2 regions of the Luteibacter sp. TLI7-4A genome follow, and region 1 is predicted to be linked to the other one. Evidence: predicted binding sites of a transcription regulator. Region 1 holds the regulator's gene; the other holds the start of a gene.
What was found. Region 1 encodes FliA, which starts transcription of late flagellar genes. Its sites were predicted from a motif close to TAAAGTTTNNCNNNCNNNGGCCGATAA; they were not measured.

Region 1 (14,390 bases):
GGCCGAGGCCTCGGACAGCCCCATGCGGGCCGAGGGCATCATCGAAGGCGACGGCAACATCCGGCGCACGGCGGCCGGCGCGTTGTCGGGACAGGCGAATGTCACGTCCGCACACGGCTCGGTGGCCTATGTCGACCGAAACGACCGTCCGCTGCTCGTCTACGACAACCTTTCCGCCAATGCCCAGCTCGCGCCCGACAACCAGCGCGTGACCTTGCGTGCCTCGTTGAACGGCGGTGGATCGCTCGACGGCAACGTATCGCTCAGCGGGGCACAGCAGGCGCTCGGCGGTTCCGTCGCCTTGCACCTGAAGGATCTCTCCGTCATCGAGCTGTTCACCGCCGAACTCGCCGAGGTGAAAGGCGCGCTGGACGCCAACTTCAACCTCGGCGGCACCGTGGCGGCGCCCGCGATCACCGGCCAGGCCATCGTCGGCGGTTTCGCCGCGGAAGTGCCCAGTGCGGGGCTCAAGCTCAAGGACGGCCGGATCAGCATCGACACCACCGATGCGAAGAACTACCTCGTCGACGGCACGATCCGTTCCGGCGACGGCACCTTGTCGATCAAGGGCAACGCGGCCCTCGGCACCGGTGCGCAGATGCGCCTGGGCATCGAGGGGTCGAAGTTCACGGCCGTGGACATTCCCGCCGCGAAGGCCGTCATCTCGCCCGACCTGACCGTCGTGCAGGATGCCAAGGGCATGAATGTCAGCGGCAAGCTCAACGTCGACATGGCGGACGTCGATGTCGAGCGCCTGCCCGGTGCCGGCGCGACCAAGGCCTCGCCCGACGTCGTCGTGATCGACGACAAGCAACGCGAGGCCGCGGAGGAATCCGCGCCGATCACCGCCGATATCCGCGTCGACCTCGGCAACAAGGTGCACCTCGTCGGCTTTGGCATCGACGGCCGTATCACCGGTCAACTCGACGTTCGCGAACGCCCCGGCCGTGCCACGACAGGCCAGGGCCAGATCGGCGTGGACGGCACCTACAAGGCCTACGGGCAGGACCTGCGTATCGAACAGGGCCAGCTGCTGTTCGCCAGCACGCCGATCGACAACCCCGGACTCAACATCCGCGCCGCGCGCACGTTGAATCCCAACGCCACCATCGACGACGGCCAGAAAGTAGGCCTCTATGTTTCGGGTACGGCGCGTCGCCCCATCCTCACCGTCTTCTCGAACCCGGTGATGGAACAGTCCGACGCCCTCTCCTATCTCGTCACCGGCAAGCCGCTGTCACAGGTGAAGGGCGGCGAAGGCAACATGGTGGGTGCCGCGGCCCAGGCGCTCGGCTCCGCGGCGGGCGACCTGTTGGCGAAGAGCGTGGGCTCGAAGATCGGTATCGACGATATCGGCGTCAGCAACAACGACGCGCTTGGTGGCACCTCCGCCTTCACCGTCGGCAAGTACCTGTCGCCGCGCCTGTACCTGAGTTACGGCGTCGGACTGTTCGATCCTGGCCAGGTCATCACGCTGCGCTATCTGTTCAGCCGCAAGTGGAATTTCGAGGCGCAGAACGCCACGGATTTCAGCCGGGCGAGCTTCAATTACCGGTTGGAGCGATAGTGCCGCTACGACCCCATTCTCTACCGATTGACCGACTTCATGGCATGACTGGAATCATGTCGTGCCGTCATCGGCAGTCAACGCGCCGAATGAAGGCGATGCAGGAGCTCCGCTTCGGTAAGTGAAATACCACAGGTCTCCGCGATGTCCTTGGCGGATGCCCCTTGGCGGGCGAGTCGCTGCGCCAGCGCAAGCGCGCGATCCGTATTGCCGCCCGGCTCGTTCGGCATCGTCACCGTCGGGCCGCGGCGAACCTGGTCCTCGATGTCGCCCAGCCGGTTTTCGAGGCGGCGGAGCATGCTGGCGAGCGCTTCACTGGGGATGGCCGGCTCGGACGATGCTGCCGGTGAGGGCTGCGTTGCCTCTGCGATGGAAGCGGGGGCCTGCTGATTCGGCGCCCTCGGTGCCGCGCCGAAACGGCGAAACAGGAACAGCAGGCCAGCCAGGTTGAGGATGGCCAAGGCGATCAGCACGTATCCGATGGCGGCGTTCATGCGGGAAGGACTCCGTGGATTCGCGCTACACGGTAGCGGCGATGGATGGTCGCGGCAAGCGTGCCCGCTGGCGCGGGATCGCCACTGAAGCGGCTCCCACATGTCTTCGAGTTTCTGCCGGTTGCCCGTCCGTCAGGAGTTCAGGCGCGGCAGAGCTTCTGTACGTCGACCAGGGCGATGAATCCGTCCTCGCGGGTGATCACGCCGCTGACGGGATCGTCGCGGCGCTCGGCACGGCCCGGTGGCGGGGGAACGATCTCGTCGGGATTGAAGGTGAGCATGTCGCCGATGACGTCGATGCGCATGCCGACCACCGTGCCGCCGTCGTCGAAGACGATGACACGCTGCGCGTCTTCCTCGTCGGCGCCGGCGACGCCATCGAGGCCGAAGCGGCGGCGGCCATCCAGTACGGGAACGATCTGCCCGCGCAGGTTGACGATTCCCAGGACATCGTCCGGAGCACCGGGCACCGGCGTGATGTCGCCGGGGCGGATCACTTCGCGCACGCTGGTGAGCGATAGCGCGTAGCGCTGGCCCTTCAATGAAAATCCGAGCCAGGCGCCTCGCCCGTCGCGGGGGGTATCGGTCATGTGCCCAGTTCCTTTTCCAGCCATTCGATCAGTGCCGTGGTGCCTATCACGCCACATTTGGGTTCGAGCGACATGCCTGCCAGCCACGGACGTGTCGCGGCACCCGTGCGCCATTGGATCGCATCCGCGTGAAGCTCGACTGGCTCCTCGTCGACCACGCAAGCGAGTGCCCAGGTACGGTCACGCAGGATGACCAGGGTGGTCGCCGCCGCACCGGCCATGTCGGGCGAGAGGATCGCGGCAAGATCGGCCACGCGTGCCTCGCCGCTAGGATGGCGCCAGCGGCCGAGGCAGATGGGGTTGTTCGTGGTATGCGGCGAGGTGAGCGGCGGCATCGGCAGCAAATGGGTGACGTCGACCATGGGCACGGCCAACCTCACGCCGGCGGCCAGGCACAGCAGGTAGCGAAGATCGCCCGCGCGCGCGGCCTCGGGAACGGGCATGGCGCGCCAGGGTTCGAAAGACATGACCTGGATCGCGCCCGCCGGTGCCACCGCGCTGGCAGGCGCCGGTGTCAGCAACTCCGCCAGGTAGTCGGCGACGATCTGCTCCGCTTCATGTATGGCGCGCATCATGCGGCGGCTCCCGTCATCGACGACACCGGCAGCGCCAGCAACTCGTCGAGCAACCGGCGGTAGGCCAGTCCGCCACGCCGCGCCGCCGGCCACGACGCCAGGGGGACGCCGGCGGCACTGGCTTCACGAATCTGCGTGTCGGTCGGAATCACGGCCTCGCTCACGGCGTCGCCGTACTGCTCGCGCAGCTGTGCAAGGCAGGCCCGCGAGGCATGCGTGCGTGCATCGTAGAGCGTAGGCACGATCGTGCGCGGCATGGGCTTCCCACGCGAGCGCTCGATCATCGACAGGCTGCGCAGCATGCGCTCCAGGCCGGCGAGTGCCAGCGCCTCGGTCTGCGTCGGCACGAGCAGCCGGTCGCTGGCCGCCAACGCATTGACCATCAACACGCCGAGCGTCGGCGGGCAATCGAGCAGCACGTGGTCGAAATCCGGCGCGAGTTCGGCCAGCGCGTGGGTGAGGACAAGACCCATGCCGGGACGCGTGCCGATCTGCCGGTCGAGGGTGATCATCGCGGCCGACGCGGGCAACACGCTGAGGCGATCCCATGGTGTCGCGTGCACCAGCGTGCGTACGGGGAGGGGGTTGCCACCGACGCCGAAGAGGTCGTACACGCTGCCATGTGCCGCGCCCTCGACACCGATGTATCCCGACAGCGATGCATGCGGGTCCATGTCGACCAGCAGCGTACGCCTGCCGGATTCCGCCATCAGGCTGCCCAGCGCGACGGTGGTGGTCGTCTTGCCCACGCCGCCTTTCTGGTTGGATATGGCCCAGACCCGCATCATCGGGCTTCCACGGCGGAGAGATCGACACGGTCGGCGTCGCTGTAGAAGCGCGCCGGCGCGGCCTTGTCGCTCATGACCACGATCAGTACGCGGCGATTGCGATTGCGCCCCTCGTCCGTCGCGTTGTCGGCCGTGGGCCGGAATTCGCCCCAGCCGATGATGCCGACACGATGCGGGTCGACGCCGGTCGTGGTGAGCAGGCGTGCCACGGTGGCCGCGCGGGCGGCCGACAACTCCCAGTTGGAGGGAAACGTGGCCGTCGCGATCGGGGTGTTGTCCGTATAGCCTTCCACGCGCATGGCGTTCGGAAAGGGCGAAAGGATGCCTGCGAGCTTGCGCAGCACATCCTCCGCGGGCGCCTGCAACTTCGCCACGCCGACGGGGAACAGGATGTCCGTGCGCACTTCGATCTCGAGCCAGTCCGGGGTCTTGCGCACGCTGACCATGTTCTTGTCGATCAGCGGTTTCATCGCACGCTGCACTTCATCGGCGATCTGGCTGAGGCTTGCGGCCTCGGTCTTGCCGATGGCCGTGTTGGCCGCCGTGGCCGTGTTGATGCTCGCCGCTTCCTGGCGATCCGGCGCCGCGCCCTCGTGGCCGGGAAGTGGCAGGTTGCGCGGCGGGATGGGTACCTCGATCTTGGCGATCGGCGCCGCCGTGGGCGCGCGCGACTGGTTCGGCAACGGCACCTGGGCGGCTGGCGTGGCTTCGCGAATCGGTTCGATGACCTTGCCGGTACCGTTGAACGCCTCGTTGATCGACTGCGCCATCACTCGGAACTTGGTCTCGTTCACAGCGGAAACGGCGTACATCACCACGAACAGCGCGAGCAGCAAGGTGATCAGGTCGCCGTAGGGTATCGCCCAGCGTTCGTGATTGATGTGTTCTTCGTGATGCCGCCGCTTCACGAGAGGAACCCCTGCAGCTTGCTCTCGATGTGCCGGGGGTTGTCGCCCTGGGCGATCGAGACGAGGCCTTCCACCAGGATCTCGCGCATCTGCGAACGGCGGCGGGCCAGGCCCTTCAGACGCGATGCCATCGGCAACGCCAGCAGGTTGGCCAGGCCGATGCCGTAGATCGTCGCGACGAAGGCCGCGGCGATGCCATGGCCCAGCTTGCTCGGCTCCGCGAGGTTCTGCATCACGGACATCAGGCCCATCACCGCGCCGATGATGCCCATGGTCGGCGAATACGCGCCGGCGTTCTCGAATACCTTGGCGGCCTCGATGTCGGTGTGCTCGCGCGCGAGCACTTCCACTTCGAGCACCGAACGCATCGCGTCCGGCTCGGTGCCGTCCACCAACAGCTGCAGCCCCTTGCGGATGAAGGGGTCGGACTCGCGTTCGATCGCGGGTTCCAGGCCGAGCAGGCCGGTGCGGCGGGAGATTTCACTCCAGCCGACGATGCGGCTGACGAGGTTTTCCGATTCGATGTCCGGTGGACGGTAGACCCAGGGCAACATGCTCAAGGCGCGCTTCAGCACGGCGCCGGGCGTCTGCACCAGCAGGGCGGCGAACGTGCCGAGGAAGACGATGACGAACGCGGCCGGGTTCCACAGGGCATCGAGGCTAGAACCCTTCAGGATGGTACCCACGATGATGACCACGAAGGCCAGGATCGTTCCGACGACGCTCACGATATCCATGTCAGACCGCCATCCTCAGTGTAGGCAACACCTGCCCGTTGTCGTCGGCAAGGCCGGCGAGGTCGAGCACGAGCGAGATCCGCCCGTCGCCGGTGATCGTCGCGCCGGCCACGCCCGGGACATCCTTCAGGAAAGGCCCGAGCGGCTTGGCCATGACGTCTTCACGGCCCAGCACTTCGTCGACGAGGCAACCGAGCGTCTGGTGGCCGATTTGCACCACGACCACGTGGCCGCCCTTCCCCGCCGAACCGGCCCAGCGGCCGAGATCGACCAGCGGCAGCGCGCGCTGGCGATGCGCCGCGACGATGCGGCCGTCGAGCTCCTGGACCTTGCCGGGAACGAGTTCGAATACCTCGGCCACGTTGGATAGCGGCAGTGACAGCAGCCGATTACCCACGCGCACCATCAACACGCGCAGGATGGCCAGCGTCAATGGCACCGACAGGCGCACGGTGCTGCCATGGCCCACGCGTGAATCGATCGACAGCGTGCCACCGAGTTCGACGATCTTGGTCTTGACCACGTCCATGCCGACGCCGCGGCCGGAAATATCCGAGACCTGGCTGGCGGTGGAGAAACCCGGTCGGAACACGATCTCGTAGCACTCGCGCTCGTCGAGGCGCGCGGCCTGGTCCTCGTCCATCAGGCCTTTCTCCACCGCCTTGCGGCGCAGGACCTCGGGGTCCATGCCCTTGCCGTCGTCGGTGACGGTGATGACGATGCGGTCGCCGTACTGCCCGGCCGCGAGGCGCACGGTGCCCGCGCGGGACTTGCCTTCGCCGACGCGGACATCGGGCATCTCGATGCCATGGTCCACGGCGTTGCGTAGCAGGTGCACCAACGGATCGGCAAGCGCCTCCACCACCGTGCGGTCGATATCGGTTTCCTCGCCCTCGGTGACCAGTTCGATTTCCTTGCCGAGTTGCCGGGCGAGGTCGCGGACGATACGCGGAAAACGCGAGAACAACTTGCCTACCGGCTGCATGCGCATGCGCAGCACGGCGTTCTGCAGGTCTTCCGCCACACGCTCGAGTTCGCCGATGGCACGTTCCATCGGGTCGTTCGTGCCACGCGGGGCGAGGCTGGTGAGGCGATTGCGCACGAGTACCAGCTCACCCGCGGCATCGACCAGGCCATCGAGGCGATGGGTATCGACGCGGACCGTGGTGTCGGCGGTGGAGGCGCCGCGTTTCTCGGCAGCCGCCGGGGCCGGCTTCGCCGCGACCTGCGCGGCGGGTGCTGCCGGGACAGGCTTGGACGAGGCGGCGGGCGGCGCGACCGATGCGGAGGACGTCGAGCCCGCCATGGCGGGGCCACCTGCGGCGCCCGGGGCCGCCGTGCCATGGAGGCTGTCGAGCAAGGCTTCGAATTCGTCGTCGCTGATCGCGTTTCCGTCGGCGGGCGAAGCGACTGCCTGGGCCACGACCGGTGCAGGACCCGCGACGGCAGGCGCGGCCACGTCGGAAACGGATGGAGTGTCGGCCGTCGCGTCGGCACCGGGGGCACCCGTGCCATAGAGCGAATCGAGCAGGGCCTCGAACTCGTCGTCGGATATCGTGCCCGACGGCACGGAAGCGGGCTCGCGGTCGCTGCGCGCGGCGTCGAGCATCGCTTCGAATTCGTCTTCGATCGGGTCGTACGGCCGCGCCTGCGCGGGAGCGGCGGCTGGCGCGCTGGCGGGCGTGGCCAGGGCCACCGGCGGCGCGGAGGCCGCACGGCCCGGAATCAGCAGGCGGTCGAGCAGCGAACGGGGCGCCGCCTCGATCGGCAAGCCGCCGTCGGCGGCGCGCATCATGTCGTTGAGGAGATCCAGCGACTCCAGCAACGCGTCCATGAAGCCGGCGTTGAGCACGATCGAGCCATTGCGGGCCTCGTTGAGGAGATCCTCGCCCCGGTGGCAGAGCTCGACCATCGGATTGAGGCCGAGGAAGCCCGCACCGCCCTTCACGGTGTGGAACGCGCGGAAGACCGCGTTCAACAGTTCCATGTCGTTCGGCGACGCCTCGAGATCCACGAGCTGTTCGCCCAGGCTCTCAAGCAACTCCCGCGCCTCGATCAGGAAGACGTTGAGCAGCTCGTTGTCCAGCTCCACGCTCATACGGCGCTCAGAACCCGAACTCGCTGAGGAGGCGATCCACTTCGTCCTGGCTGACCTTGTCGGCGGCCGGCGCGGCACCGCCCGCCAGCGAACCGGTCAGGCGAACCAGTTCCACCAGGGAGGATTCGACCTTGGCCATGAAAGCCTCAACCTGGGCCACGCGCTGGCCGGAGAGATCCTGCCAGGACTGTGCCTCCACCATCTCGCCGAAGCCGATGTCGCAGCTCTGCGCGAAATCGCCCACGCGCACGGCCAGCGCGGTGGCGTGGGTGGCGAAGGCCGGGTCGGCGTGGTCGAGCACCAGCACCTCGTCCGCCTGGCGCGCGAGGGCCTGTGCCTGTGGGCGCAGCTTCTCGCTGAAATCGAGCGTGCGGTGCGCGGCCTGCGAACTCATCTCGAGCACGTCGCGCAGGTGCTTGCGCGCATCGCTCATGTTGCCTGGCACGCCGTCGTGCGAAATATCGGCGGCGAGGCGGCGGGCGGACTCGTGCAGGTCGCGCGCGAGATGGCCGAGCGCCATGAACAGGTGTTGCTCACGGGTACGCAGCAGCTGGTCGAGCGCCTGCTCGAAGGAGACGCTGTCGTCGGCGTCGAGCAGTGCACGCAGTTCGGGAGCCACATCGTGGCCGCTGGAAAGCATGGTATTCATCGTCATTCCTTAGCCCGCGGCCGCGGCGAGTCGTTCGAAGATCTTGTCGAGTTTTTCCTTCAGCGTGACCGCCGTGAATGGCTTGACGACATAGCCGTTCACGCCGCTCTGCGCCGCCGCGATGATCTGGTCACGGTTGTTCTCCGCCGTGACCATCAGTACAGGCATGGCCTTCAGCGCCGCGTCGGCACGGATCGCCCGGAGCAGGTCGATGCCGGTCATGTTCGGCATGTTCCAGTCCGTCACGACGAGGTCGAACGGCTGCGCGCGCAAGAGCGCGAGCGCCGCGTTGCCGTCCTCCGCCTCCTGGATGAGGGTGTTGGTGAATCCCAACTCCACCAGGAGGTTCCTCACGATGCGTCGCATGGTGGAGAAATCGTCCACCACGAGGATCTTCATGTTCTTGTCCAAAACTCGTCTCCGCCTTGCTACCGCGCGTTCGTCAATGCTTGTCTTTCCAACCCGACATGCGTGCGCGGAGTCGAATGAGGGCCTGGCCATGGATCTGGCACACCCGCGATTCGCTCACCCCCAGCACCGCACCGATTTCCTTCAGGTTGAGCTCTTCATCGTAGTACAGCGACATGACCAGCTTCTCGCGCTCCGGCAGCCCGTCGATGGACTGCGCCAGCGCGTCACGCAGGCCTTGCTGCTCGAACAATCCATCCGGGCCCGCGGCATCCGGGTCGACCACGTCGATCGCGGCGCCTTCGTCGCCTTCCGGCGCCGTGAGGCTCAGCAACCGCGCGCTCGCCGCGTCGGCCAGGATCTGGTTGTACTCCATGGCGTCGATGCCCAGCCGCTTCATCACTTCCGCGTCTTCGGCGTCGCCACCCGTCTCGTTCTCGATCTGCCTCGTCACCTCCGCGACCTCGCGCAACTTCCGGTGGACGGAGCGCGGGGTCCAGTCCGTCTTGCGCAGTTCGTCCAGCATGGCGCCACGTATGCGGATGCCCGCATAGGTTTCGAAGCTGGCCGCGCGAGTCGGCGAATAATTCCTTGCCGCCTCGAGCAGTCCGATCATCCCGGCCTGCATGAGGTCGTTCGCATCCACGCTTGGCGGCAGCCGGCCCATCAGGTGATAGGCGATCCGGCGCACCAGCGGCGCGTGGTTCTTGACTAGTTGATCCGCCGGGATACGCGTGATCTCGAGATATTCGGTCGCGACGCTCACAGTGGCAGCCCTCCCCCAGATGGGACCGTTCGGCGAAAAAGCCGATGCGGCCCTGTGCCCGGGGTTCGGGTTCACCCCATGTATCGACCGACCTGGCCAGATTCTTGAATCCGACCGCCGATCGGCTGCTCGGCCAGGCGTCGACCACCGCCGACTGGCGGCGGATGGCCTGGCGCAGGTACTCGTCGTGCGGAACCATGCCCATGAAATCCAGGGACACGTCGAGGAAGCGGTTTGTCACCCGGGACAGCTTCTCGAACAGCTGGCGGCCTTCCTGGGCGTGCCGGACCATGTTGGCGACGATGCGGAAACGATTCACGTCGAACTCGCGGCTCATGACCTTGATCAGCGCATAGGCGTCGGTCAGGGAGGCGGGCTCGTCGCAGACCACGACCACCACCTCGTCCGAGGCGGCGGCGAACATCGATACGCTGTCGGAAATCCCGGCGGCGGTGTCGACGATCAGGTATTCCGGTGGCAGCGGATATTCGTCGAAGGCGCGGATCACGGCCGCGTGCTCGATGTTCGGCAGCTGCGCCATCCGGCGCGTGCCGGACGTGGCGGGAATGACCTTCAGGCCGTGGGCGGCCTGGAGGATCAGGTCCTCGATGCCGCACTCGCCCTCCAGCATGTGGCCGAGGTGACGGGTGGGCTGGAGGCCGAGAAGGACGTCGATGTTCGCCATGGCGAGATCGGCGTCGAGGAGGACGACGTCACGGCCGCCCATCGCGAGCGCCATGCCGAGATTGACCGCCACCGTGGTCTTGCCCACGCCGCCCTTCCCGCCTGCGACGGCGATGCTTCGGGTGGGACGGCGGTCGGCCAGCCAGTGGAGTCCGGCGGCCTGGGTGGAATCGACGTGTGTGCTCATGAAGGAAGTCACTGCCGTAAGTGTTTGCGGTTGCCGGGAAAAGGGTGGGCGCGGTCAGGCCAGGGCCGGCGCGGCGATGCCGAAGCGCTCGGCGAGCAGGGCGTCGTCCGGTTCGTCGTTACGCTGCTTGAGCAACTGGGCCGCGAGGCAGACCAGCTTGCGCGCATCGGCCGAGGCGATGTCCTCGGGCACGCGCTGCCCATCCGTGGTGTAGTCCAGCGGCATCCGGTGGCGGATGAGGGCCGAGAGCGCGCCGCCGATCAGCGGTGCCTCGTCGAGCTTGGTGAGGATCGCGCTCTGCGGCGCCAGCGGCGCGTAAGCGCGGATCGCGTTGTCGATGGCCTGGGCCTGCGCATTGGCGGCGAGCACCAGGCACACGCGCACGTCCGACGTGGCGCGCAGTGTCTCGAACTGCTGCTGCAGCTTCGGGTCGTTGCCGGCGAGGCCGGCCGTGTCGACCAGCACGGTGTGCTTGCCGCGCAACTGGAGCAGCACGTTGCGCAGGCTGGTCGCGTCGTGGGCGTTGAACACGCGCACGCCGAGCAAGCGGCCGTAATGTTCCAGCTGCGCGCCGGCACCGATGCGGTACTGGTCGGCGCTGATCAAGGCGACGTTCGATGCCCCATGGCGCAGCACGGCGCGGGCGGCGAGCTTGGCGATGGTGGTGGTCTTGCCCACGCCCGTGGTGCCGACCAGGGCGGTGGTGCCGCCGCCGACCGTGTCGAAATTCCGTCCGCTGGTGCGGATGTTGCGCGAGAGCATGCCCAGCGGCAGGTAGCGCGCCTGCTCGACGTTCATGTCGGCGGGCAATTCCGCGCACAGCGCGCGTGCCACGTCGCCGTCGATGCCCAGGCGGGTCATCTCGCGCAGCACGCGGGCACGCAGCGGCTGCTCGCGGTCCATCTGGTTCCATGCAAGGGTCGAGAGCTGCACTTCGAGCATCTCGCGCAGGTTGTTGATCTCGGCGCGCACGCCATTCACGGCGGCATCGTTGGCCGGCGTGGCGGTGGCGGCGCGGACCACGTCGGCGACGCTGGCGGCGAGCGCGGCGCTCGACTGGCGCTGCGGCGCGTTCGTGGCAGGCGGCATGCCCGATTTCGTCGCGCGCTCCACCGCGGCGGCGGTGGCGGCGCGGGCCTGGTCGATGCGGGCGGCGCGCTCGGCTTCATCGCGCGTGGCGCGGATCGGCGCTTCCTCGCGGGCCGGGGCGTCGAAACCGAAACCGGCCTCGCGCACCAGCGCTTCGTCGTAATCGAGCGCGGCGATGATCTCGATACCGTCGTCCAGCCGGCGCGTGGACAGGATCACGGCGTCCGGACCCTGTTCGTCGCGAACCTGGCGCATGGCCTGGCGCATATCGGGAGCAACGAATCGTTTGATTTTCATGCGTTCGATCCTGTCTTCGTTCGTTCGGCCCACGCGGCGATGCCCCGCGCGGTGTCTCGTTCCTATCGCCCGAGGGCCGTCACCAGCTTGACGCGTCGGTTGTCCGGAACCTCGTTGTACGCAAGTACATGCAGGTTTTGGGCCACATGCCGGGTGAAGCGCGAAAGCCACGGACGAAGTGCCGGCGACACCAGCAGCACGGCCGGTTCACCCGCCGCTTCCTGGCGGCGCGCCGCATCGGCGACGCTCTGCTGGAGACGATCCGCGAGACCCGGCTCGACCGCCGCGCCGGCGGGACCGCCGCCTTGCAGGGACTGCAGCAGGATCTGTTCGAGCTCCGGCGCCAAAGTAATGACAGGCACTTCCGTACCCAGGCCGGCGATCTCCTGCACGATCTGTCGACCGAGGGTGACGCGTACCGCGGCGGCGAGGACGCCGGGGTCCTGGCTCTGGCCCGCATGCTCCGCCAGCGATTCGACGATGCCCCGGAAGTTGCGGATGGGCACGCGCTCGGCGAGCAGGTTCTGCAGGACCTTGACCACGACGCCCAGGGACAGGCGCTTGGGCACCAGGTCTTCGACGAGCTTGGGTGTCTGCTGGGCGAGACGATCGAGCAACTGCTGCACGTCCTGGTGGCCGATGAGCTCGTGGGCGTGGTTCTGCAGGATGTGCGAAAGATGGGTGGCGATCACGGTGGCCGGATCGACCACGGTGTAGCCCAGGGTCTGCGCGTGCTCGCGCATGCCCGGCTCGATCCACACGGCATCCAGGCCGAAGGCGGGATCGCGCGTGGCGATGCCGTTGATCGTGCCGTGCACGCGGCCCGGATCGATCGCCAGCATGCGCTCGGTGTGGATCTCCGCCTCGCCCATCGGCACGCCCATCAGGGAAATGCGATAGCCATGCGGGGGCAGGTCCAGGTTGTCGCGGATGTGTACCGAGGGAACCAGGAAACCGAGTTCCTGCGACAGCTTGCGGCGCACGGACTTGATCCGCGCCATCAGTTCGCCGCCCTGGGCCTTGTCCACGAGCGGGATGAGCCTGTAGCCGACCTCGAGGCCGATCGTGTCCACCTGGGCCACGTCTTCCCACGAAAGCTCAAGGCGTTCCGCCGGCGGCGCCGAGTCCAGCGCGAGTTCGGTGCCGGGCGCCCCCGTGCCGGCCGCGGCGGCGGTGCGCTCCTGCTTGGCCTGGCTCAACTTCCACGCGGCGAAGCCCGCGAGCGCGGCCAGGATGAGGAACGGGATGTTCGGCATGCCCGGGATCAGGCCCATCGTGCCCAGCACGGCCGCCGCGACGCCGAGCGCCTTCGGCTGGCCGAACAGCTGCCCCATCACGTGCTTGCCCATTTCCTGGGACTTCGACACGCGCGTGACGATCACCGCGGTGGCGATCGAGAGCATCAGTCCCGGCACCTGTGCGACCAGGCCGTCGCCGATGGTCAGCAGCGTATAGGTGCGTGCGGCTTCGGCGGCGGAAAGGCCATGCTGCAACATGCCGATGAAGAAGCCGCCGATGATGTTGATCGCGAGGATCAGCATGCCGGCGGTAGCGTCGCCGCGGACGAATTTCGAGGCACCGTCCATCGAACCATAGAAGTCCGCTTCCTCGCGCACTTCCTGGCGCCGCTCGCGGGCCTGCTCCTGCGTCAACAGGCCGGCGTTGAGGTCGGCATCGATCGCCATCTGCTTGCCGGGCATGGCATCGAGGGTGAAACGGGCGGTCACCTCGGACACGCGCGTCGCACCCTTGGTCACCACCACGAAGTTGATGATGGTGAGGATGGCGAACACGACGAAGCCGACCGCGAAGTTGCCCCCGATGACGAACTCGCCGAAGGCCTCGATCACCTTGCCGGCGGCGCCCGGGCCATTGTGGCCATGCAGCAGCACCACGCGCGTGGACGCGATGTTCAGGGCCAGGCGGAGCAAGGTGGCGAACAGCACCACGGTGGGAAACGACGCCAGTTCCAGCGGTCGCATGACGTACATGGTGGCCAACAGGATCACCAGCGACAACGCGATGTTGAAGGTGAACAGCAAGTCCAGCATGAACGGCGGCAAGGGCAGCATCATCATGCCGAGCATGATCAGCATCGCCACCGGCGCGGCGACGCCACGGCGGCCGATCTGCCGGAACGTGCCCATGAAGTTGGAGGAAGCTGCCATCGTCAGTTATCCATGCGGTAAGGGCCGAGCAAATCCGGATCGATGTCCTGCTCGGGTAGATCGGGCGGGAGATCGCCCACGGCGATCGCCTGCTTCAGCCGGAACACGTAGGCCAGGATCTGGGCCACGGCGATGTACAGCGCCGCGGGGATCTCGCGTCCGATTTCCGTCGTGTGATACAAGGCGCGTGCCAACGGCGGTGCTTCCACCACCGGAACCTTCGCCCCGCCCGCGACATCGCGAATCTGCTGGGCGATCACGTCCACGCCCTTGGCCACCACGCGGGGCGCTCCCATGCGGTTCTCGTCGTATTTCAGGGCCACGGCGAAGTGGGTCGGGTTGGTCACGATGACGTCCGCCGTGGGAACGTCTTCCATCATCCGCC
Region 2 (14,390 bases), 1.8 Mb from region 1:
TTCTGGGAGCGCGCAGTCTGCCGAGTCGCTAATCCAATACGGTAAGTCACTTGGGGTGACTGTTCTAGTGCGGGAGTACCCGTGATGGCGGTAAGGTCTGAAAGACTCGACATTATTTTTGAGCTTGATTCCTTGGCCGGAGGCGAGGCGGCTCGGCTATGTTTTGATGTACTTAACCTTTGTTCGCTGCAAGTGAAGCTTTACGATGAGCTAATGAGTGCAGACGCTGCGCTAGATTCGCTCGTTAAGAGCAGGAGAGCGTCTTTCTCCATCGAGACGGACTTCATCTCTATTCGTTTCGCAACTGTCACAGCGTATCGGCATCAGTTGCTCTCGATACGGAAGCAGTCGGCAGTTACATTATCGGACTGGGAGAATGTGCTGCAGCCATTTCTTCAGCACGAGGGCTTTACGCAGGCATGCATTCTCGATCAAGAGTACACGTTCTGGCAGAATGCGGCCGATCCGCTTGAGTACCAGGCGGCGGGCAGAAGTTATAGCGGCCTTCCCATGATTTCGAATGGGTTGCCCTATCCGTTGGAGCAGTCGGTCATCGATACGTCTCGTAATCCCGGACGTCGCGAAATCAAGATCGGGTATGTCGAAGTGGTGGGTTACGCAATGTGGTTCGGTTCCGTCTTCTGGGATCGCGTAGGTCACCATCGCCTGGAAAGATTGCTTGATTCCGGTCGATACAGGTTGGAGGAGCTGTCCCGCGGTATCGTCCGCGTTGTGGTTTCCCAGAAGCCATTCGTCGATGAATCGAATAGAGATGTGCAAGATGATGTTCGAAGCATCTTGTTCGGCTGAGCCGAAAGTCCATGTCGCGTTGACGAATGAGTAGGCAACTCAGGTATCACCGGTCAGATTCAAGCCGTAAAACAGGAGTACCTGATCGATCCGACCGCTCAATGGATCGGCACGTATGGCTTCGATGCGCAAACTCCCGAGCAGCTGGGCCTTGTGCATCCTGCTTCGAACACCATCGCGTCTGTTGCCGTAGACGCGGGTCTTGCGATTGTTGGCGGCGCGATTCGTGATACGGCGAAGTCGATTGTCCAACAGTCGAATGGATTCTCGGAGAAAGTGCAGGATGCTGAGGGGCGATTTCCGGCGATACACTTGGCGGCGCTCATAGGGATACGAGCAAACCTGTAAATGATGGACTTGATTCGCACCATTGTCCGGCGCAGTCTTGCTACGCAGGCTCGCTTATCAGCAGTCAAGACGGCCCAGCGATCAAAATGGACCCTGCTGATCACCGCGAAACGGCAAGCTACGGGCCGGGAGCATCGGCCAGAGCCTACAGAGAAAAGCAGCAGCAACTCCTCAACGAGGGGAAACTCGCTGAAGCTATGCAAATGGACATCGATGACATACATGCTAAGTTCGGCAGCAAGTACGACGCCAATATTCAGCAGATGCTAGATTATGCTAAGTCATTGAATCCGAATGATTTCAAGAATTGAGGGCGCGTCATGAATTTCGAATTCACCCAAGGGCGTCTCATTGGTTTTCATGCGGGCCAGACACGCAGTGAGATTGCAGATTTGTTTGGAGAAAAGCCTTATCAGTTCATGAAGTCACCCTTTAGTGCTAGCCCCACCGATGTGTACAACAATAGGTCGATCCACGTTCATTTCGACAAAGATGACATTATTGAGGGCATCGAAATTTCGCGGCCTAACGTCTTTCTTTGTTTCGGCAGAAACGTGCTCGGCGAGATAGCGCGAGAGGTTGCGGATTGGATTCGGTTGGAGGACTCATCGTTCGTCGAAGATGTTCTAGGCTACTCCATCGCGAATGGCCGATTGGTTCTCTATGTGCCTGAAAAAGGCGATCATCCCGACGTGTTAATCAAGACCGTTTACGTTAGTTATGAGGACGGTCGCGTGTAGATATTTGCACGACCGACTCGTGTCGTTCCGACGCGATTGCTGAAGCCAAGAAGCAGTCAGTCCAGAACGACGTGGTGCTTGCGATCGTTTGTAACGCTGGAGGATCTTCGGCCTGTTACCAAGGGCTTGGTGCGCTGGAATCGTACACTGACAGTCCAGTTGTTCCGCGCGAGATGCATGGAGATCAGACGACCGATCATCATCTCGAGCAATCCGGGTACTTTGGCAATATCGGGTTCCTCGGCGGCGTCGCAGCTTCGGTCTATGCGAGTCTTCCGCAAGACGGTGAGACTGGCGCTTACCTGTCTGGTGCGGGAGCAAAGTACGGTAATTCTCTCCTGCCATTCGTAGGAAATGATGAGGGGCCGAATCCAACCAATCCGTTCATTCCGAAGCAGCTCGGTGGCGCGTCCCCGCAGTATACGGATGGGATGTCCGCAGCGGCCGCGCAGGGGACTTGGGTCGGAGACCTTCTAGGAAAAACCACCTGGCTTCTCGCTGGAAATGAAGGCAAGGTGCCGGCGACAACCACCGTTGTTGAAGCTGAAGCCGGCAGTTGGCCAAATGTACCAACACTGGGGTCGTCTCCACAAAGTGGCGCGAACCCGCTCGCGGTTTACGGGCAGAACACCTCTAAAATGGTCCACCTGTTCGAAAATCCGGCCCACAGTTTGGAGCCGATCGTTGCAAAATTTGGAAGTCCAGAGCAGGCTCTTGAGGCTGTGCATGAGGCTGCTCAGCAATTCGTTGGCAAACCCGGAGCAATTGTCACCACCTGGATGGATGTTGGCGGTACACCTGTTTGGGTGCGAGGGACGACTGTGGACGGCGTCTTTCGTATCGGAACGTTGTCTGGTGATGTCAATAACTCGAAGTATCCTTATCCGTGAGAAGAGTGATGGACACTATTTCAGCCTTTGAGTGCCGCGTTATTCGGCTCGCGTTACGGGGTGACGAAGATTGGATTCGGCAGCTCAGAGAGCAGATTCCGTACCTTTCGGTACTACGACGCGATGTCTTCGCTGGTGGAGTTACAACTCATCTTGCGTGTGACGAAAGGGCTATTCCGGTTGTTGTTCCGCGGGGAGGAAACGGTCTCCCAGTAAGTAGCTATCCTCCAACTGTCAATGCGATTCGCGAGTTACCTGTGCCAGCGCTGGCAAGTTTCGTCGTATGGGTTGGAAAGGACGGAAGGATAGTCGAACTTGAGGCACTGTCGTTGACAGACGATCTGTGGCCGGCACAAGCGGAAGAAGGCTTTCACTCATTCCAGGATGACCAAGGCAATCCGCTTAATGTGGCCGAGATTCTCGCAGAATAAGATAGTTCCTACGATGGGGAGATTTATCTTTGTCTCAAATCGCAACTGGACCCGGCGACAAACAAGCTTGTGATCCGCGAGGGGCATGCCGCTGCGGAACTTGAGAACACCTTCGGCAGCACCTTGATGCGCTAGAACAGTCCAGACGGCCCTGGAAGCAAAGCGCCGGATTTTGTCTTCACCTCAGGTCCATACGAGGGTAAGGCCGTTGACTTCTTGTGGACTGATTCCAGTAAGGCATCACAAATCAATCGGTCCTTCTCAAACAATCTAGACCAAAATGAGAGTCAGCTGATCTTACCTGATAGAAGCGTAGCTCACCTTCCTAAAGGTTTCTCGAGGGGCGCCGATAGAGCTGTCGGACGATCTCTGGCTCGAGGTGTCACGGGTGACTTGGCAACTCGTATATCTGAGTGGCGACTACTCGAGTGGGTATCCTGCGGGCGATACCGTCCGGTCGAGTGCGGGGTGTGAAGGTGGGATGGCGGCATGCTAAAGGTCTATACCGAGTGAATGCGGAAGATCCATTTGATATTTTCTCAGATATGTCCGAGACATCTCTGGGAAGAGTTGTCTCGGCACGTGCTGTGCTCGTCATACGCGATGCACGAGCAATTCTTGTTCCCACTCTCGAATCCTTCGGCGTAGGCGACACAGCTCACGCCGTGGAAGTTTACTGCCCAGGACTTGAAAAGCTCCTCGACTCGAAGGTCGGTGGCTGGGTGGGTGGCCCGGCGCGATACTCCGACGTGGTTGAGGTCACGGGTGTTTTGGCCAAAGCGACTACCCGCGCGAGTGCGCTATCGCTATCCGGCCTGAGCCGGATGGTGCTGGAGCGGGACGGCGAGGCGTACGCGATCATTTGAGGGCTTTTCTTGTGCGTACTCATTGGGGGCGTGTGGGCATGGGGGAGAAGAAGATCCTGATGGATGACACGATGAAGCGACAGTTTGACGAGGATTCCCTCGGACCTGCGTACATGGGTAGACAGGATGCGTTGCGGCTCGGGTCACCTCTGAGAGGGCCCAGGTACAAATGACTAAAAACTGTTACTTCTTTTCGGATGGCGACCTTCCTTCCGGCTTCGCCATTCCCGCGGAATTCCGTGCCTTTGTTTTGGCGGATGAGAGGCCCGATGTCGGATCCTGGTGGTTCCTTTGCGACTACCCGCTACACGCGGATTTCTGGATAGCTACACTCCGGGAGCAGTATCCAGAGCGACAGCTTGTGCCGTTTGCAAAGATGGAGGACACGGATGACGTTGCTTGCTTTGATGGCACCGACCTTTCTGAGTCCCCAAAGATCGTTTATGTCCACGCGTTCGCCTCGCCAGGTTGGGAAGTGAGGGGCTACGCTCCGGACTTTTCTGCCTGGTTGGTGGAGTCTATGGTTCAGTGAAAGCAGGGGCGCCGCGCAGATCCCCCTAAAGCTTTCCCCCACCAAGCCGATAAGACCATCGAACGACCCCTCGGGCGATGCGCGCCAAGGGTCCCAACGGTACGGACGATGGCGAAGAAATCCTCCAAAGACACGCCCCGCGCCCCGCTCACGCTGGATGCGGACCTGCGCATCGGCAGCGCCCCGGCCTTGCGCGAGACGCTGCTGGCCACCCTGTCGGCGGGACAGGCGGTCGAGATCGACGCGGCCGCCGTGGCCCAGACGGACACCGCCGCCCTCCAGGTACTCGCGGCCTTCTCGCGCGATGCTCGTGCCGCGGGCGTCCCCGTCGCCTGGACCGGGGTCAGCGACACCCTCCGCCGTGGCGTGTCCACGCTCGGCCTCGATGCTTTGATTGAACTGCCGGCTCAAGCCGGCGTGAACTGAAGGTGCTCCCATGGCAAAGATTCTCGCGGTAGACGATTCGGCTTCCATGCGCAGCATGGTCGCCTTCACCCTGCGTGGCGCCGGCCACGATGTCGAAGAGGCCGACAACGGCCAGGCGGCGCTCGATTCGGCGGGTAACCACAAGTTCGACCTGATCCTCGCCGACGTGAACATGCCGGTGATGGACGGCATCACGATGGTTCGCGAGATCCGCACGCGTCCGGGTTACAGCGGCGTGCCGATCCTCATGCTGACCACCGAATCCAATCCCGAGAAGAAGATGGAAGGCAAGGCCGCCGGTGCCACCGGCTGGCTGGTGAAGCCGTTCGATCCCGACCAGCTGCTGGCCACCGTGGCCCGCGTGCTCGGTTAATCCGCTCCAAGACGTTCCGGCAATCCAGGGTCCACCCATGTCCAAAGTCGATCTGGCGCAATTCCACAAGGCGTTCCACGAAGAGAGCCTCGACGGTCTCGACGCCATGGAGCAGGCCCTCCTCGCGCTGGACGAGGGCGCCGACGATCCGGAACTGATCAACGTCGTGTTCCGCGCCGCGCATTCGATCAAGGGCGGTGCGGCGACGTTCGGCTTCACCGATGTGGCCGCCTTCACCCACGTGGCGGAAAACCTGATGGACGAGGTCCGCAGTGGCCGCCGTCCGATGGAAAAGGCCGTGGTGGAACTGCTGCTCCGCTCGGGCGACACCGTTCGCGACATGCTGGCGCTGTCGATGGCGGGCCAGCCGGCGGCCACCGCCGAGAGCCAGGCCTTGCTGGCCGAATTGTCGGCCATGGTGTCCGGTGGCTCCGCCGCACCGGCGTCCGTGAAGGCCGCCGCACCGGCGGAAGCGATCGAAGGCTGGGATATCGCCTTCCGCCCGTTCGATTACCTGCTGAAGACCGGCAATGACCCGGCGCGCATGTTCCGCGAACTCGCCACCCTGGGGCCGCTGAGCGTCGAATGCGACGCCAGCAAGCTTCCCCCGCTGGCCGACATGGACGCGTCATCGTCCTACCTCGGCTGGACGCTCCGCCTCGATGCCGGTGCCAAGCGCACGGCCGTCGAGGGCGTATTCGACTGGGTGGACGGCGACTGCGACCTCACGCTGACGCCGCGCATCGCCGCGCCGGCACCGGTCGTCGCCGCACCGGCCGCGGCCGCGCCGCCACGCGCCGTGCGCGAGCCGGCCGCCAACAGCGAATCCAGCTCGGTCCGCGTCGGCATCGAGAAGATCGACACCCTGATCAATCTCGTCGGCGAGCTGGTCATCACGCAGTCGATGCTGAGCCAGTTCCACGACGGCGTGGATGCATCGCAGCTGGAAATGCTCCGCCATGGCCTCGCCCAGCTCGGGCGCCATACGCGCGAGTTGCAGGAAAGCGTCATGAGCATCCGCATGCTGCCGATCAGCACGGTGTTCAACCGCTTCCCGCGTCTGGTCCGCGATCTGGCGCAGAAGCTCGACAAGAAGGTCGTGCTCGATCTCCGTGGCGAGACCACCGAACTGGACAAGACCGTGCTGGAGAAGATCGGCGATCCGCTGGTCCACCTGGTGCGGAACGCCATCGATCACGGCCTGGAAGTGCCTTCGAAGCGCCTCGCCTCGGGCAAGGGCGACACCGGCACGCTGCGCATGGAGGCCTTCCATCGCGGCGGCTCCATCGTGGTGGAAGTGGCTGACGACGGTGCGGGCCTGAACCGCGACGCCATCGTGGCCAAGGCCATCCAGCGCGGCATCATCACCTCGGGCGAGGGCATGTCCGACGACGCCGTGGCCGACCTGATCTTCGAGGCGGGCTTCTCCACCGCCGCCGCCACCACCGACCTTTCCGGCCGTGGCGTGGGCATGGACGTGGTCCGCCGCAACGTCATGGATCTCGGCGGTACCGTCGGCATCCGCAGCGTGCAGGGCAGTGGCACCACGTTCACGATCACCTTGCCGCTCACCCTCGCGATCATCGACGGCCTCACCGCCGTGGTGGGCGAGGAGACCTATATCGTGCCGCTGGTTTCGATCGTCGAATCTGTGCAAGTGAAGCCGGATGCCGTCCGTAGCGTGGCCGGTGGTGGCGAACTGTTCCGTTTTCGCGAGCACTGGCTGCCGATCGTCCGCCTGTTCGACGTCTTCGGTTGCGCGGGGCGCCGGCGCCCTCTGGACGAAGGCATCGTCATCGTGGTGGAAGGCGAGGGCACGCGTATCGGCCTGTTCGTCGACGAGTTGATCGGGCAGCAGCAGGCGGTGGTGAAGTCGTTGGAGGCCAATTACCGCCGGGTGGCCGGGATTTCCGGTGCGACCATCCTGGCCGACGGCTCGGTCGCCTTGATCGCGGATGTGACGGGGCTGGTTCGCATGCAGGGGCGGCGCAAGGCTGCCTGAGTCGCTGTGCTGGCTGCTTGAGGTGGGAGCCGGCCTTGTGGGAGCCGACTTTGTCGGCGATGGGTGCTTGCCTCAACCTGGCCCGCTGCCGCGGGATCGCCGACAAAGTCGGCTCCCACCAGAGCCAAGGTTTCTTCCAGAGCAAGGTTCCCACCAGAACGAGGCTTCCTGCGGGAGTCGGCTCGCCCCTTGGGCGCCTGCCGGTGGCTTGGGTTCTTGGCCAAATCCGGCGTACTTCGCCCTCAAGTCCCCGCGGCCGCGGCCGATACCCTGGGGAAGGGGTCCCGAACCGCCGATCCGATCCGCCGTGGGAACGACATGAACCAGCAAGCCAGCTACGCCACCGCTACCGATGCGTCCGACGAGGCCGCGCAGTACCTCACCGTCAACCTCGGCAGCGAGGAATACGGCGTCGATATCCTCGCCGTTCGCGAGATCCGTGGCTGGACACCTGTCACGCGCATTCCGCAGGCGCCGTCCTATGTGCTGGGCGTGCTCAACCTGCGTGGCGCGATCGTCCCCGTGCTGGACCTGCGCCTGCGCTTCGGCCTGGCCTCCGAGGAATACACCGCCACCACCGTCTGCGTGATCGTGATGGTCGCCGGGCGCCAGTTCGGCGTCGTGGTCGACGCGGTCTCCGATGTGATCGACGTGCTGCCGGCCGCGGTCCGTCCGGTCCCCGACATGGGCACCACGGTGGACACCGAATACCTCAAGGGCCTGACTTCCGTCGGCGAGCGCATGGTGCTGCTGCTCGACGTGGACCGCCTGTTGCAACCGCAAGACGCCCAGATGCTCGAGGTCGCCCTGGCCTCGCCGGAAGTGAAAGCCGTCGCCTGAGCCTACGAACGCGCCGGCGGCCACGAGCCAGCCGGCATGTGATGCCCGGTTTGCCTTTGCCGCACTTTGCCGATTGGAATCGTGATGAAGAAGTTCAAGTTCAAAGTTCCCGCCCTGACCGTCCGCGGTCGTCTCTACGGCGTACTCGGTTTGCTCACGCTCATGCTCCTGGGCGGCGCGGCCGTCGGCCTGGGCGCGATGCACTTCCAGAACGAAGGCATGCGCCAGATCTACCAGGAGGAACTGGTTCCTTCGGAGATGCTGACCCGCATCAACACGAACTCGCTGATGTCCTTCATCGTGCTGGGCGAGGCCGCGGCGAAGGTCGGCAATCCCGACCAGGTGAAGCAGAAAGTCGCCGAGTTCCAGAAGTACCAGGCCGACATGAATACCACCAAGGTGGAGTTCCTGAAGGTTCCGATGTCCGCCGACGTCAAGAAGCTCTACGACAAGTGGCAGGCAACGAACGCGGACTACGACCAGGCGAAGGCGGACATGGTCGATGCGCTTAACCAGGGGGACCAGGGCGCTTCCGACGTGCTCGAACTCCAGGTGCGCCCCTTGTTGATGGACCGCCAGAACCAGCTGACCAAGCTGGTCGAAGCCAAGCGCGACGAAGCGGCAGCCATCTACGCCAGGGAGAGCGCACAGTACAAGACGGTCCGCGCAGTCAGCATCGCGTCGCTGGCCATCGGCCTGTTCGTCTGCCTGCTGATCGCCGTGCTGGTGATCCGCTCGATCATCCGCACCCTGGCACAGACGGTGGACGTCGCGCACCAGATCGCGGAAGGCAAGCTGGGCCACGACATCCAGGTCACCCGCAACGACGAACTCGGCCAGCTGCAGGCCGCGTTCCGCGCGATGGACGAGCGCCTCAGCGCCATCGTCTCGGAAGTGCGCCACGGGTCCGGTTCGGTCAGCACCGCCGCGCAGCAGATCTCGCGCGGCAACGACGACCTCTCGCAGCGCACCCAGGAGCAGGCCTCCAGCCTGGAGGAAACCGCTTCGTCGATGGAGGAGATGACCTCCACGGTGAAGCAGAACGCCGAGAACGCCAGCCACGCCAACCAGCTGGCCCGTGGCGCGCGCGAGCAGGCCGAGCGCGGTGGCGAGGTCGTCGCGCAGACGGTCGTCGCCATGCGCGAGATCAACAGTTCGAGCAAGAAAATTTCCGACATCGTCAGCCTGATCGACGAGATCGCCTTCCAGACCAACCTGCTGGCACTCAATGCCGCCGTGGAAGCGGCGCGTGCGGGCGAGCAGGGGCGTGGCTTCGCCGTCGTGGCGACCGAGGTGCGCAACCTCGCCGGCCGCTCGGCCAACGCCGCCAAGGAGATCAAGGGCCTCATCAACGACAGCGCGAGCAAGGTCAAGACCGGTTCCGAACTGGTCGACCAGTCGGGCAAGGCCCTGGCCGAGATCGTCGAGAGCGTGAAGAAGGTGACCGACATCGTCGCCGAGATCGCCGCCGCCAGCTCCGAGCAGTCCGCCGGCATCGATCAGGTGAACCACGCCGTGCTGCAGATGGACGAGATGACCCAGCAGAACGCCGCGCTGGTCGAGGAATCGGCCGCCGCCGCGCGTGCCATGCACGAGCAGGCCACCGAGCTCAGCCGTCAGGTCGCCTTCTTCCAGATCGCCGGCCAGGCCTCCGCCAAGGCGGCGGGCAAGGGCGTCCGCAAGGACGTGGCCAAGGAAGAGATGGAAACCGTGTTCGCCGCCGTGCGCAGCGCGCCGGCCCCGCGTGCGCCGCGCCCGGCGGAGTCCGCCGACGCCGGTGCGTGGAAGGAGTTCTGATCGATGAGCGCGCTCGTCAACAACGGCGATGCCGTCGGGCTGGCGAGCGCGACGGGGCCCAGCCTCGGCGAAGCCGAATTCACCTTTCTTCGTGAGTTCGTGCTGCAGCACTGCGGTATCTCGCTCGGCGAACATAAGCGCCAACTGGTCCAGGGACGCTTGCTCCGTCGTCTTCGCGCGCTGGGTCTCTCCGGCTTCGCCGGTTACTGCGACCTGCTGCGCCGCGATCCCGCGTCCGAACTCGGCGAACTGGCCAGCTGCATCAGCACGAACGTCACCTCGTTCTTCCGCGAGATGCACCACTACGACATGCTCGTGGACGAGCTACTGCCACGCTGGCTTGAAGAAAAGCGTGGCGGCGGCCGCCTGCGCATCTGGTCCGCGGGTTGTTCCACGGGCGAAGAGCCCTATGCCATCGCGATGGTGCTCGCCGAGGCGCTCGAACGCACCGGTGCCAACGTGGATGCGAAGATCCTCGCCACCGACCTGTCGCCGCAGGCCCTCGAGGCCGCGCGCAAGGGCATGTACGCGATCGACCGCCTCGGCGGCGTCAGCGACGCCCGGCGCAAGCGTTGGTTCCTGCGTGGCGAAGGTGCCTACGACGGCTATGCACTGGTGCATCCGCGCCTGCGCGAACTGGTCGCCATCCAGCCCTTGAACCTGCTGCACGAGTGGCCGATGCAGGGCAAGTTCGACGCGATCTTCTGCCGCAACGTCGTCATCTACTTCGACAAGCCGACGAAGCAGCGCCTGTTTTCCCGTTATGCCGGCATGCTGGAAAGCCGCGGCTACCTGTTCCTCGGTCACTCGGAATCCATGTACGGACTGTCCGAGGACTTCGACCTGATCGGCCGGACGGTCTACCGGAAGCGTACATGAGCGACACGTTCGTCGTACAACCACGAACCTTCGTAGGTTTCGACCCGAAGAGCGTGCTACCGGGCTTCGAGCACGTGCGCCGGTTCTGGGACCCTGCGCAGGAAGTGGTCACGGTGAAGATCCTGCCGGGCGAGTATTACGTCAGCACGCAGGAAGAAATGATTTCCACGGTGCTGGGTTCCTGCGTGTCGGCGTGCGTGCGCGACGTGCGGCGCCGTATCGGCGGCATGAACCATTTCATGCTGCCCGAGCCGGCGGGTGAGCGCGACAGCTGGAGTTCCACGGTCGGCCGCGCCGCGCGCTACGGCAACGACGCCATGGAACAGCTGATCAACGCCATCCTCAAGGCGGGCGGAAAACGCGACGACCTCGAAGTGAAGATTTTCGGCGGTGGCCGCGTGCTGGCCACCATGACCGACATCGGCCAGCGCAACATCGCGTTCGTGCAGCGCTATATCGCCACGGAGAAATTGAAGCTGTGCGCGGCCGATGTGGGCGACATCTACCCGCGCCAGGTGCAGTTCTTCCCGGTGAGCGGCAAGGTCCGCGTGCGCCAGTTGCGCGCCACCCACGACCACAGCCTGGCCGATCGCGAGAGACGATACCTCAAGCGATTGGCCGACGATCCGATAAAGGGAGAGGTGGAGTTGTTCTGACGCATGTCGTCGGGGGCCTCGCCTCATCATCGTTCCACCACCGAGTTGCAAGTGCCCATGCAGAAAGTACGCGTTCTCATCGTCGACGATTCGGCCCTGGTGCGTAAGGTGCTGTCGACCATGCTCGAGTCCGACCCGGGCATCGAGGTGGTCGGCACCGCCGCGGACCCGCTGATCGCCCGCGACAAGATCAAGCAACTCAATCCCGACGTGCTCACGCTCGACGTCGAGATGCCACGCATGGACGGCCTGACCTTCCTCGAGAACCTGATGCGTCTTCGGCCGATGCCGGTGGTGATGGTGTCGACGCTGACCGAGCGAGGTGCCGACGTCACGCTTCGCGCGCTGGAGCTGGGAGCGGTGGACTTCTTCACCAAGCCCGCCGCCGACCTGGCCAACACTTTCATGGAGCATGCGCCCGAGATCTGCGCCAAGGTGCGACTCGCCGCCGGCGCGAAGCCGCGCGAGCGCACCGCGGTGGCCAGGCTGGACGTCGCACCGCGATTCTCCGCCGACGCGGTGTTGCCGCGCACGCAGACGGCGGGCAGCCGCGGCGGCACGCGGATCATCGCCATCGGCGCGTCCACCGGCGGCACGGAAGCCATTCGTGTCGTGCTCGAAGCCATGCCGCCCACGGCACCGCCCATCGTCATCACCCAGCACATCCCGGCGGCTTTCAGCGGCCCGTTCGCCGCACGCATGGATTCCTGCTCCGCGATGCGCGTGTGCGAGGCACGCGATGGCCAGCCCATCCAGCCGGGTCATGCGTACATCGCTCCCGGCAGCCAGCACCTGCTGGTGATGTGGGATGGCGCGCGCCACGTTTGTCGCCTGCACGACGGTCCGCCCGTGAACCGGCACAAGCCGGCCGTCGACGTGCTGTTTCGCTCCATGGCGGCCAGTGTCGGCGCCGCCACCATCGGCTGCCTGCTTACCGGCATGGGCGACGACGGTGCGCGCGGTCTTGGCGAACTCAAGGAAATCGGCGCGCCGACCCTGGTCCAGGACGAAGCCAGTTCCGTGGTCTGGGGCATGCCCGGCGCCGCGTGGAAGGCGGGTGCCGCCAGTGAGATATTGCCGCTAGACGCCATCGCCGCGCGCCTGCTCGCGCTTGCCCATACCCCCGTGCCCGCCGCCGCCCGCGTCGGCACCTGAACAACGAGACGTCATCATGTTGATCCCGAAGAACGAACACTCCGTCGGCTTCACCGCCAGCGCGATCGCGCTGGTACTGGTCCTGGTGTTCCATTCGGCCTGGGTCGCCCCGGTCGTGGTGGCCCTCCTGACCGCGACCTGGATCGCGATCAGCTTGCGTTCCGCCCCGGTGCCCGAAGTGGAAGTGGTACTGAGCAGCCACGCCAGCGACGAGGCGTCGGTGCGCGAAGCGATGGAAGACGTCCGTAGCGCCATCGTCGACGAACTCGGCCATGCCAGCCGCGAACTCAACCAGGCGCTCGACCTGCTGCGCGACGCCGTCGCCGAACTGGGCGGCGGTTTCAACGGCCTTTCTCACAAGACCGGCAAGCAGCAGAAACTGCTCAGCGAAATCATCGAGGGCGGTGGCAAGGGCATCTCGGTGCAGGACTTCGCCGACCGTACGGCTGGCCTGCTTGAGCACTTCGTGGGCCTGATCGTCCAGCTGTCGCGCGAGAGCCTGCGCATCGTCTACCGCATCGACGGCATGGCGAAGGAGATGGACGCCGTGTTCGCGCTGCTGAAGAACGTCAACACGATCGCGGAAGAGACCAACCTGCTGGCGCTGAACGCGGCGATCGAGGCTGCGCGCGCCGGTGAGTCCGGCCGCGGTTTCGCGGTGGTGGCGGGCGAAATCCGCAACCTCGCCCAGCACAGCAACCAGTTCAACGAGAAGATCGGCACGCACGTGGAGCGTTCGCGCACCGCGATGGAACAGCTGCGTGAGCTCGTCGGCAACATGGCGTCGCAGGACATGAACGTGGCGCTGTCCGCCAAGGGCGGCATCGACGAGATGATGGCGACCATCACCGAGTCCAACGCCCGCACCAGTGCGGCGGCTGACGAGGCCGCCACGATCAACCGTGGCCTGGGCAACGACGTCTCCACGACGATCCGCTCCCTGCAGTTCGAGGACATCCTCAGCCAGTTGCTGCACCAGACCCGTTCGCGCCTGGTCGAGCTCCAGGAAATCACCGCCGACTGCACCCGCGACATCGAGGAACTGGCTTGCGCGCCCGCCGACGCCAGCGAGCTCGGCACCCGCGCCCAGCGCGTCCGTTCCCGCCTGGCCGAGCAGCGTGAGCGTGCCCGCCTGCGCTCGCGCGGTCCCGCCCTCCAGCAGTCCATGGCTGCCGGCGACATCGATCTGTTCTGAGGAAAGCATCCATGGCCATCAACGTGCATCACGACACCGAGCAGGGCTGCCTCACCCTCCATCTGGGCGAGCGCTTCGACTTCTCGATCCATCGCGCTTTTCACGATGCCTGTCTGGGCGAGGTCAGCCCGGCGCGCAGCTACGTGCTGGACCTGGAACAGGTCACCGCCATGGACAGTTCGGCGCTAGGCATGCTCATGCTGCTGCGCGAGCATGCTGGCGGCGACCGCGCCGAGATCCGCATCGTCAACGCCGGCGCCGACCTGCGCAACACCTTGCGCATCGCGGGCTTCGACAAGCTTTTCACCGTGCACTGAAGCGGCATTTCGACCGATACGGTTTCACGGAACGCCCCGCTTTGTCGGGGCGTTTTTTTCTGGTGGGAGCCGACCCTGTCGGCGATCCCGCGGCGGCGGGCGGCGTGGGGCAGAGCCGTCGGCCGCCACCCTC

Region 2: a site for FliA is predicted at 7,661-7,687, ahead of ACR9Y6_RS02255 (chemotaxis protein CheW). Genes of this name have one in related genera too.

Annotation. Positions count from the first base shown of each region.
Region 1 is NZ_JBPGWO010000001.1:2,281,972-2,296,361, forward strand. It holds gene ACR9Y6_RS10015 (translocation/assembly module TamB domain-containing protein) at 1-1,567, shown strand, start outside; gene ACR9Y6_RS10020 (DUF2802 domain-containing protein) at 1,645-2,061, opposite strand; gene ACR9Y6_RS10025 (chemotaxis protein CheW) at 2,202-2,651, opposite strand; gene ACR9Y6_RS10030 (hypothetical protein) at 2,648-3,226, opposite strand; gene ACR9Y6_RS10035 (ParA family protein) at 3,223-4,014, opposite strand; gene motD (flagellar motor protein MotD) at 4,011-4,922, opposite strand; gene ACR9Y6_RS10045 (flagellar motor protein) at 4,919-5,659, opposite strand; gene ACR9Y6_RS10050 (chemotaxis protein CheA) at 5,661-7,757, opposite strand; gene ACR9Y6_RS10055 (protein phosphatase CheZ) at 7,765-8,406, opposite strand; gene cheY (chemotaxis response regulator CheY) at 8,416-8,817, opposite strand; gene ACR9Y6_RS10065 (RNA polymerase sigma factor FliA) at 8,849-9,580, opposite strand; partial or broken gene ACR9Y6_RS10070 (P-loop NTPase) at 9,747-10,451, opposite strand; gene flhF (flagellar biosynthesis GTPase FlhF) at 10,506-11,837, opposite strand; gene flhA (flagellar biosynthesis protein FlhA) at 11,900-14,005, opposite strand; gene flhB (flagellar biosynthesis protein FlhB) at 14,008-14,390, opposite strand, start outside.
Region 2 is NZ_JBPGWO010000001.1:500,870-515,259, forward strand. It holds gene ACR9Y6_RS02205 (hypothetical protein) at 1-85, shown strand, start outside; gene ACR9Y6_RS02210 (hypothetical protein) at 82-810, shown strand; gene ACR9Y6_RS02215 (hypothetical protein) at 1,245-1,469, shown strand; gene ACR9Y6_RS02220 (hypothetical protein) at 1,479-1,898, shown strand; gene ACR9Y6_RS02225 (hypothetical protein) at 1,973-2,788, shown strand; partial or broken gene ACR9Y6_RS02230 (hypothetical protein) at 3,382-3,693, shown strand; gene ACR9Y6_RS02235 (hypothetical protein) at 3,729-4,085, shown strand; gene ACR9Y6_RS02240 (STAS domain-containing protein) at 4,726-5,043, shown strand; gene ACR9Y6_RS02245 (response regulator) at 5,054-5,416, shown strand; gene ACR9Y6_RS02250 (chemotaxis protein CheA) at 5,454-7,418, shown strand; gene ACR9Y6_RS02255 (chemotaxis protein CheW) at 7,737-8,258, shown strand; gene ACR9Y6_RS02260 (methyl-accepting chemotaxis protein) at 8,343-10,055, shown strand; gene ACR9Y6_RS02265 (CheR family methyltransferase) at 10,059-10,934, shown strand; gene cheD (chemoreceptor glutamine deamidase CheD) at 10,931-11,590, shown strand; gene ACR9Y6_RS02275 (protein-glutamate methylesterase/protein-glutamine glutaminase) at 11,648-12,745, shown strand; gene ACR9Y6_RS02280 (methyl-accepting chemotaxis protein) at 12,762-13,940, shown strand; gene ACR9Y6_RS02285 (STAS domain-containing protein) at 13,952-14,257, shown strand.